Regions from separate parts of the Clostridium neuense genome, predicted to be linked through region 2. Evidence: riboswitches for the same ligand, from Rfam matches in the RefSeq annotation. Region 2 holds a riboswitch; each other region holds the start of a gene.
What was found. A riboswitch is a leader RNA that binds a small molecule or an ion and turns the genes downstream of it on or off. The one in region 2 is predicted to bind S-adenosylmethionine.
Positions count from the first base shown of each region.

Region 1 (3,287 bases), on a different contig from region 2:
ATAGTTGATGGTGGTAAATTTGATTGGAGAGCAAGCGGAAAATTTCCTGATTTTACAACACCGGATAAGAGCTATAATGGTTTAGTATATGCAGATTTAGGAGCACCTGCTTTTGCATTGAAGGCAAGAGTACAACTTCTTAGAAATACAGGAGCAACACTTAGTCCTCAAAGTGCATTTTATTTCTTACAAGGCTTAGAATCACTTTCACTTAGAGTTCAAAAACATGTAGAAAATACAAGGAAGGTAGTAGAATTCTTAAGTAACCATCCAAAGGTTGCATGGGTTAATTATCCTGAACTTGAAAGCAGCCAATATAAAGAACTTGCTAAGAAGTATTTACCTAAAGGAGCTGGTTCTATATTCACATTTGGAATAAAGGGAGGACTTGAAGCAGGAAAGAATTTTATAAATAGCGTTAAATTATTCTCACTTCTTGCAAATGTTGCAGATGCAAAATCACTTGTAATACATCCTTCAAGTACAACACATGCAGAACTTAATGCAGAAGAACAAAAAGCAGCTGGAGTTACTCCAGATATGATAAGACTTTCAATAGGTGTTGAAGATGCTGATGATTTAATTTGGGACTTAAATCAAGCTCTTGAGAAAGCTTGATGAAGTAGCAGTATTTTAAAAAATTAAATAAACTTTTAATTAAATTTATTGACATTGACGATGATATAATTAATGATTTGAAAATATTAAATTGTATTAGAAAATGTATAAGATATAAAACTCAGGGACTGCAATTAGAATTAGTTTATTTACAGCCCCTGAGTTTTTATATTATATTTTTGAAAAATATTTTTTAATCACTTAAAGCATTTTTTAAGTCACTTATTAAATCATCTACATTTTCAATTCCTACTGAAAGTCTTAAAAGTTTGTCTGTTACTCCAAGTTTTGCTTTAACTTCATGAGGCATATCTGCATGGGTTTGTGTATCAGGGTAGGTTATTAAGCTTTCTACTCCACCAAGACTTTCTGCAAAAATGATTATTTTTACTTCTTTTAGTATCTTCTCAACGGTAGCTTTGCTATCTACATAAAAAGATATCATGGATCCAAAACCAGTAGCTTGGTTGGTCAAAATTTCATATCCAGTATGTTCTTTAAGTCCAGGATAAAGCACTTTTTTTACTTTGTTTTGAGTTTTAAGAAAATTTGCTATCTTTATAGCATTTTCCTGCTGCTTATCAAGCCTTACGGATAGAGTTTTTATACCTCTTAATATAAGCCAGCTGTCAAAGGGAGGAAGAGATGCGCCAGTAGAAACTTGAATAAATCTAAGTTTTTGGACTAAATCTTCATCGTTCACAATAATAAAGCCAGATAGAGTATCATTATGTCCACCAAGGAATTTTGTACCACTATGAATAACAATATCCGCACCTAGGTTAAGCGGTTTTTGGTAATATGGTGTCATGAAAGTATTATCTACCATAAGCAAAAGATTGTTCTTTTTTGTTATTTCTGAAACTTTTTTTATATCTGCTATTTTCATAAGTGGATTTGTTGGAGTTTCAAGATAGATTGCTTTTGTATTTGCTTTAAGGCTTTTTTTTATGTTTTCAATGATAGTTGTATCTGTATAAGTAACTTCAATCCCGTAGTCTTTATATATCTGTTCAAATATTCTATAGGTTCCTCCATATAAATCATCTGACACTATTAAATGCTCTCCACTTTTGAAAATTGTCAAGAGGCCTGATATAGCGGCCATACCAGAGGTATATGCTAAGCATTCCTTGCCATTTTCAAGTAAGGCAACTGTTTTTTCTAATTCTTCTCTTGTTGGATTCTGAAGTCTCGAATAATCATATCCTGTGCCGTGGTTTAAGCCTTCATGTCTAAAGGTTGCACTTTGATATATTGGGTAGCTTATTGCACCTGTTCTAGTTTCAAAATTACTGCTTCCATGGACTGCTTTTGTCTCAAAGTTTCTACAATCTGATTTCATAAAATTTCCTCCGATTTTTAATCTGATTTGAAAAATGTATTAAAAAACTGTTTCCTATCGTATAAGATAAAAAACAGTTTTTTAAACTTATCTTATCTTTCAGGATAATCCTGCAGGATTTAGCACATTCCTAAAATTAAGGATGCTGCCGGATTTCATTGGGCCAGTCCCTCCATCACTCTCGATAAGAAATTAGTATTAAATTGTCGAACATGATTTATTGAAGTTATTATATAATTTAATATTAACTATGTCAATACAATTTTTGACTAGAATAATATTGACATAATTAAAAAGCATGATATAATTTACTCATGAAATAAATCAATATTTCATATCGGATTACTATGAATTGATATAAAATATTAAAATCTTATCAAGAGAGGCGGAGGGACTGGCCCTGTGAAGCCCAACAACCAACATTTTGTTTGAATGTACGGTGTTAATTCCTGCAAATTAGTTTTGAGAGATAAGAGGATAAAATGGTATAAATTTAAATTTGTATAAAGATCCTCTTTTTAAAAAGAGGATTTTTCATGCAATAATTCATACTAAACAGATATGAAATATAATGTTTAATAAATATATAAAAGTTTTTTAGAGGGGGACTACATATGAAATTAAAAAAAGTTACTGCTGTTATTTCAGCACTACTTGTTGCAACTACCATATTAAGCGGCTGTGGAACAGGTAACAATAACACATCACAAGCGAAACCTGATACCTTTACTTATGGTATTGATGGTGATCCAGGAAATTCAGTTAATGTAATTACTACAAGTGATAGATATGGACTTACAGAAATAAAGGCATTGTATTCACCATTATATATGTATAATGCTGATAAAGTGCAATATTTCTTAGCTGAAAGCATGACTCCTTCTGCTGATCATTTAAGTTATACTGCAAAGCTTAGAAAAAATGTAAAGTGGAGTGATGGAAAGCCATTTACAGCAGATGATGTTGTGTTTACATATGATCAAATGCTTAAAGAGTCAAATGGGGGATGGGCGTATAGCCAGTTAATATTTGATGGCAAACCAGTTAAGGTTGAAAAAGTTGATGATTATACTGTTAAATTTACACTACCTGCAATAAGTTCAGCAGCAATGGAGCTTCTTGGAGATATATTTATAATGCCTAAGCATATTTATGATGGCGAAGCAAATATAGAAAAAAGTTCTAAAAATGCTAAGCCGGTTGGAACTGGTCCATATAAGTTAGCAGAATATAAGGCAGGACAATATGTAAAGCTTGTAGCAAATGATAATTATTTCCTAGGCAAACCTAAGATTAAGAATGTTGTATATAGAATAATTGAAGA
Region 1 is NZ_JBJIAA010000006.1:106,741-110,027, reverse strand. Features, by position in the region: gene ACJDT4_RS08435 (O-acetylhomoserine aminocarboxypropyltransferase/cysteine synthase family protein) at 1-618, shown strand, start outside; gene ACJDT4_RS08430 (trans-sulfuration enzyme family protein) at 812-1,963, opposite strand; SAM riboswitch class I at 2,053-2,154, opposite strand; SAM riboswitch class I at 2,334-2,439, shown strand; gene ACJDT4_RS08425 (ABC transporter substrate-binding protein) at 2,578-3,287, shown strand, end outside.
Region 1: it holds a riboswitch for S-adenosylmethionine, as region 2 does, so the genes downstream of both, ACJDT4_RS08430 (trans-sulfuration enzyme family protein) here and ACJDT4_RS22325 (methionine ABC transporter ATP-binding protein) in region 2, are expected to answer to the same signal.

Region 2 (3,287 bases):
TAAAGGTTCACTTGAGCTCAGAAAAATAATAAGTAATTATGTGAAAAAGTTTGGAATTAATGCTTCACCATCCTCTATTTTAATTGTTTCAGGATCACTTCAAGCACTTCAGCTTATTTCCATGAGCATACTTAAGCCTGGAGATGATGTATTAGTAGAAAAACCATCATACATCAAGTCAATTAATGTTTTTGAATCTGCAGGTATGAAGCTAAAAGGAATATCTATGGATATGCATGGTATAGAGATAAGAGAAATATTAAAAAACATAAATAAAGAAACACCAATTTTATATACTATACCAACTTTTCAAAATCCTACGGGTATAGTAATGAGTGAAAATAGAAGAAATGAACTTATTAAAATATGCACAAAAGAAAGGCTTCCAATAATTGAAGATGATGCTTATAGGGAGTTGTGGTTTGATAAAAAGCCTCCACAAACTTTAAAATCTAAGGATAGAAATGGAATTGTGCTTTATATAGGAACAATGTCAAAATGTCTTTCTGCAGGTATGAGGGTTGGGTGGGTCATTGGACCTGAAGCAGTTATAGATAGACTCGGAGATGTTAAAATGCAAACGGATTATGGAGCCAGTTCACTTTCTCAATATGCTGCGGCTGAATGGATTTCAAGTGGACTATATGAAAAATATATTGAGAAGCTTAGATATGAACTTAAAAGTAGAAGGGACTTTACTATAAATCTACTTCATGAGTATTTTTATGATCTAGCAGAATGGAATGTGCCTAAGGGTGGATTTTATATATGGTTAAAGCTGAAGGTCAAAATAGATGTAAACAAGCTTTTCAATTTGTCCTGGAAGCAGGGCATTCTTATTAACCCAGGCTACATATATGATTTTCATAAAAATAGTAATATAAGAATATCTTATTCCTATGCATCATATAGTGAAATGCATATAGGAATAAAGAAACTTTCAGAAATTGTTAGAAAGCTAATTTGATTATTTTAAGGAGGAAATTTTATGTATGTTTTTTCAATTGTACTTATAGTGTTATCAAACGTGTTTTATCACATATGTCAAAAGCTAATACCAGAGAAGGCCAATCCTTTTTCTGCATTAGTTATAACATATTTTACTTCGGCTATTTTTTCATTAATAGCATTAATTTTTGATAAACATGGCAAAGGAATTTTTGGTTCCTTTAAAGATTTAAATTGGACAAGTGTAGTTTTGGGAATTTCAATAGTTGGATTGGAATTTGGATTTTTAATGGCATATAGAGCTGGGTGGGATATTAGCGTAGGTTCTTTAGTGGCGAATATAATTCTTGCAATTGTACTTATACCAATAGGAATTATATTTTATAAAGAGGGATTTGGAATTAATAAAATAATAGGAGCAGCTTTCTGCATTATTGGTTTAATATTAATAAATAGAAAATAGATTATATTAGTAGGAATTATGCATAATTATTAAAAAATAGTGTTTGATTTAGTAAATATATGTTTGTGTAAACGTACAATAATTATGTATTGATAAAAATATATAACAAAAAATCAGAAATTTAAATTTATTGTATTTGACACTGAAAATCTTTTTTTGTATAGTGTGTATAACAAAATTGAATAAAATCCTTATCGAGAGAAACTGAGGGGCTGGCCCGATGACGTTTCAGCAACCAGCATGTTTCATTTGCATGCAAGGTGCTAAATCCTGCAGATTAATTCTGAAAGATGAGGGAAGGTATTAATAATAGACCCTTCCATGGGTTTTTTTATTACTATTATCCTCTTCTTTTGCGAAGGGGATTTTTTTATTATAAATTTTAGGAAGGGGGATTATTGTGATAGAACTAAAAAATATAACAAAGGTTTATGAGGATGGAGATAAAAAGGTACATGCTCTTAAAGATATAAGTTTAGAAGTAAAAAATGGAGAGGTTTTAGGTATTATTGGATACAGTGGTGCTGGCAAAAGTACCCTTGTAAGGTGTATAAATTTGCTTGAAAAGCCTACCAGTGGAGAGGTTATAGTTGATAATAAGGATTTGACAAGGTTATCACCAAAGGATTTAAGGAAAATAAGAGAAAAAATAGGAATGATTTTTCAACATTTTAATTTAATGGCTAGAAGAAATGTATTTGAGAATGTAGCCTATCCACTTAAAGGTAAGGGGTTAAGCAAAAATGATATAGCTGAAAAGGTAAATAGTCTTTTAGAATTAGTGGGCTTGAAGGAAAAGGCTTTAACTTATCCATCACAGCTTAGCGGCGGTCAAAAGCAAAGAGTTGCTATTGCTAGAGCGCTTGCTAATGATCCACAGGTTCTTTTATGTGATGAAGCTACTTCTGCTTTAGACCCTGAAACTACTCAATCTATATTAAAGCTAATCAAGGAAATTAATGAAAAGCTTGGGCTTACAATAGTTATTATTACGCACCAAATGGATGTTGTTAAAGATATTTGCGAGAGAGTGATTGTAATGGAAGAAGGGGAGATCGTTGAGAAGGGAGATATAGTGCAAATATTTACTAATCCTAAAGCAAAGATGACTAAAAAATTTATGGCTACAGTATTTCATTATGATAAGGTATATGAGCTTATTGAAAGTAAAGAATTTGATAGTCAATTTTCAGAAAATGATATAGTAGCAAGGTTATCTTTTGTGGGTTCAAATGCTGAAAAAGCTTTTATTTCACAAATTTCAAAAAAATTCAAGGTGGATGCAAATATAATCTCTGGAAATATTGAAATAATACAAGGTATACCTGTAGGAAATCTTATTCTTAAATTTAGTGGTTTTAGTGAAGGAGTTAATAGAGCTATTGAATATTTAGGTGAAAACAACATATATGTGGAGGTGATAAAGCATGGAGAGTCTTTTGAACACGATTATGCCTAATGTAGTAGAACTTTTTCCAGATATGATAGCAGCACTTAAGGAAACATTAATAATGGTAGCTATATCAGGAATTATTTCTGCAGTTATTGGAATACCTGTTGGGGTAATTCTTGTAGTGACACGTCCTAAAGGTATATTGGAGAATAAGGTAATTTACAGTATAGTTGGCAAAATAATAAATGCATTTCGTTCAATTCCATTTGTAATATTGATTGCAGCAATTATACCATTAACAAGACTTTTAGTTGGAACAACAATAGGAGTAAAGGGTGCTGTAGTGCCTCTTGTTTTTGGAACAGCACCCTTTGTTGCAAGGCAAATAGAATCTGCACTTCTTGACATAGATAAGGGAGTTATTGAAGCAGCGGAAGCTATGGGCTCTAGCCCTTTTGAAATAATATATAGAGTTTTACTAAA
Region 2 is NZ_JBJIAA010000027.1:10,591-13,877, reverse strand. Features, by position in the region: gene ACJDT4_RS22335 (aminotransferase-like domain-containing protein) at 1-967, shown strand, start outside; gene ACJDT4_RS22330 (EamA family transporter) at 989-1,411, shown strand; SAM riboswitch class I at 1,600-1,708, shown strand; gene ACJDT4_RS22325 (methionine ABC transporter ATP-binding protein) at 1,812-2,870, shown strand; gene ACJDT4_RS22320 (methionine ABC transporter permease) at 2,839-3,287, shown strand, end outside.

Region 3 (3,287 bases), on a different contig from region 2:
AATATCTTGCATTCTTTATAGGCCACTTTAAAGCATATACAATTCCTCCAAGGCTATACACAATCCCACCAGCTACCATAAGTACTATACCTGGCACTGCCATAGATCTGCTTATGGGTGAAAACGCGAACACAATTATCCACCCCATAGCTATATAAAACAGAGTATACAGCCACCTTGGAGCATTAAACCAAAAAGCTTTAAAAAGTATTCCCAAGATTGCTATTGCCCAAATGCCTATAAAAAGCATTTTCCCGGTTTTTCCGCTTAAAGTTATAAGGCACACAGGAGTATATGTTCCCGCTATAAGAACAAATATCATCATATGATCTATTCTTCTAAGTACTGCTGTTAATCTTTTAGAAATATTTATAAGGTGGTATGAAGCACTTGCTGAATACAAGAAAATCAAACTTGCTCCAAATATTATTGAAGAAACTAGGCTTACATTATTACCAGTAATAACAGACTGATGAACCATAAATGTAAGTGCAGCAACAGATAGCAATGCAGCAAATAAATGTGTTAATCCACTAACTGGATCTTTTAATTTTAGCATTATACTTTTCACCTCTTATATTGTATTATGTAGTTTTGAAAACTATGTTATACTATAATAATATGATAAGATGTTTACTGATTTATTTCAACATCTAAATTTTATTTTCTATGTTTATATTTTGCTGCCTAGGCGAATTATATTCGAATATCTAAAAAAATGATAAAAATATATTTATATATTGAAACATAGTAATTAATGCTATATACTGTAGTGGGTGATAATATGAATAACACTATATATGATAAAATTGAAAAATTGGCCTATGAAATAATAAACTATAATGAAATTAAAGATTATGAAATTCCAGATATAGATTTATATATGGATCAGGTAACCTCTTTTATGGATAGTAAACTTTCAGACTTCAAAAGGAATAAGGACGATATAATTTTATCCAAAACAATGATAAATAATTATGTTAAGGACAAAGTGGTACCTTCTCCAAATAAAAAAAAGTATAGTAAAGAGCACATGATGGTTCTTATATGGATTTATCATCTCAAACAAACTCTATCTATAAATGACATTGGGAAACTAATGAACTTTATATATGAAAAGGAAAAGAATAATATAGATTACACAGAGATATATAATATTTTCCTAGAGCTTCAAAAAAAATCATCCAAAAGCTTTAAAATGAACTTAGATGATATGTTCGAAGCAATAAAAAGCAATAGCAAAAACTTTAATGATAATGAAAAGCTTCTTTTGCTAGTGCTTGAACTTATCTTAAATGCAAATCTTCAAAAAAGACTTGCTGAAAAAATTATTGATAATTGCTTTAGTGATTCTAAATAATATTAATATTGACATTTTCTTTACATATGTATAAACTTTAAGTATTAATCGAATATCCACAATTAAATAACCTTATCAAGAGAGATTGAGGGAATGGCCCGATGAAATCTCAGCAACCAATATGCCTCATTTGCATATATGGTGCTAATTCCACAGAATATTCTGAAAGATAAGGAGAAAATTTTATATTTGAATTTTTAATTTAAAAAAATCTTCTTCTTATTATTATGAAGGAGATTTTATTTTTTTTAAGGAAGGTGACTATAATGAGCTTAGAAAGCGTACATAACTTTTTTACTGAAAGAGGATTAAAAGACCCCATTTTTGAACTTAAAGATAGTGGTGCCACTGTTGAACTTGCTGCTAAAACACTTCATATTGAACCTGAACTCGTAGCAAAAACTCTTGCTTTCAAATTAAAGGATAATACCCCTATTCTAATTGTCACCCGCGGCGATGCTAAGGTTGACAACAGAAAATACAGAGAATTTTTTAAAACTAAAGCAAAAATGCTTAATCACGATGAAGTTTATGAAATAACTGGTCATCCTGTTGGTGGTGTCTGTCCTTTTGGTCTCAAAACAACTATGGATATCTACCTTGATATTTTAATAAAGGATTTTGAATATGTATATCCGGCAGCTGGTTCCCAAAATACAGCTTTAAAAATTTCGCCAAATGATATAAAAAATCTAACTAATGCCACCTGGATTGATGTTTGTAAATTATAGCATTATATTTTAACAAAGAAGGAGAATCTTATATGAGTATAAATTTTAAAAATATAAATGCCCTACAGAAACAATTAATAGATGATATCGACCAAAAACAAGACTTTTACATAAGCACAAGTCATGACATCCACGCAAATCCACAAATAGGTAATGAAGAATATTTTGCTTCAAAGCTCCTATCTACTATTTTATCTAAGGAAGGATTTTCACTGGATAAATCACTTTTTGGTCATCCTACATCTTTTATTGGAAGAAAAAAATCATTAAAACCTGGTCCAACAATAGGTTTTCTTGTAGAATATGATGCTCTACCAAAAATAGGTCATGCCTGCGGTCACAACATAATAGGAACCGCAAGTGTAGCTGCTGCCGTTGCCATTTCAAATTTAATTGATGAGATTGGTGGTGAAATAGTAGCTTTTGGAACCCCTGCTGAAGAAGGTGGTATAAACGGAAGTGCAAAGGCAACATTTGTTAAAAATGATGTATTTAAGAATGTGGATGCATGTCTTATAGTTCATCCATGGAATAAAAACTCTGTAACAGGTAAATGTCTTGCTTTAGATCCAATAGATTTCGAATTTTTTGGTAAATCTGCTCATGCTGCCGCTGCACCTGAAGAAGGAATAAACGCTCTAAATGCAGTAATTGAGCTTTTTAATGGAATAAATGCTTTAAGACAGCATTTAACAGATGATATAAAAATCCATGGAATAATAACAAATGGCGGTGATGCTCCAAATATAGTTCCTGAATATGCAAAAGCCAAATTTTTTATTAGGGCCGAAACCAGAAAATCCTGTAATGAAACCACACAAAAGGTAATAAATATTGCTAAAGGTGCCGCTTTAATTACAGGCACAAAATTAAAAACCTCCTTTTTTCAGAATCAAATTGATGATTTTCTAATAAATAGAACTTTTGACATGCTCTTTGCTGAAAATGCAAAATTGATTGGTATAGATATGGATACTTCACTTGGATATGGACTTGGATCTACAGATGCCGGGAACGTAAGCTATGTTACTCCTACAATACAGCCATACTTAAAAATAGGCAATAGCAATTTAGCTCCACATACAATAGAATTTTGTGATGCTGCTATTTCAAAGGAAGGAGATACTGCACTTATAGCTGCTTCAAAAATACTAGCACTTACTGCGTTAACACTAATTACAGATAAAGATAAACTT
Region 3 is NZ_JBJIAA010000006.1:64,948-68,234, forward strand. Features, by position in the region: gene trhA (PAQR family membrane homeostasis protein TrhA) at 1-559, opposite strand, end outside; gene ACJDT4_RS08215 (DUF1836 domain-containing protein) at 785-1,360, shown strand; SAM riboswitch class I at 1,430-1,536, shown strand; gene ACJDT4_RS08220 (YbaK/EbsC family protein) at 1,627-2,091, shown strand; gene ACJDT4_RS08225 (M20 family metallopeptidase) at 2,124-3,287, shown strand, end outside.
Region 3: it holds a riboswitch for S-adenosylmethionine, as region 2 does, so the genes downstream of both, ACJDT4_RS08220 (YbaK/EbsC family protein) here and ACJDT4_RS22325 (methionine ABC transporter ATP-binding protein) in region 2, are expected to answer to the same signal.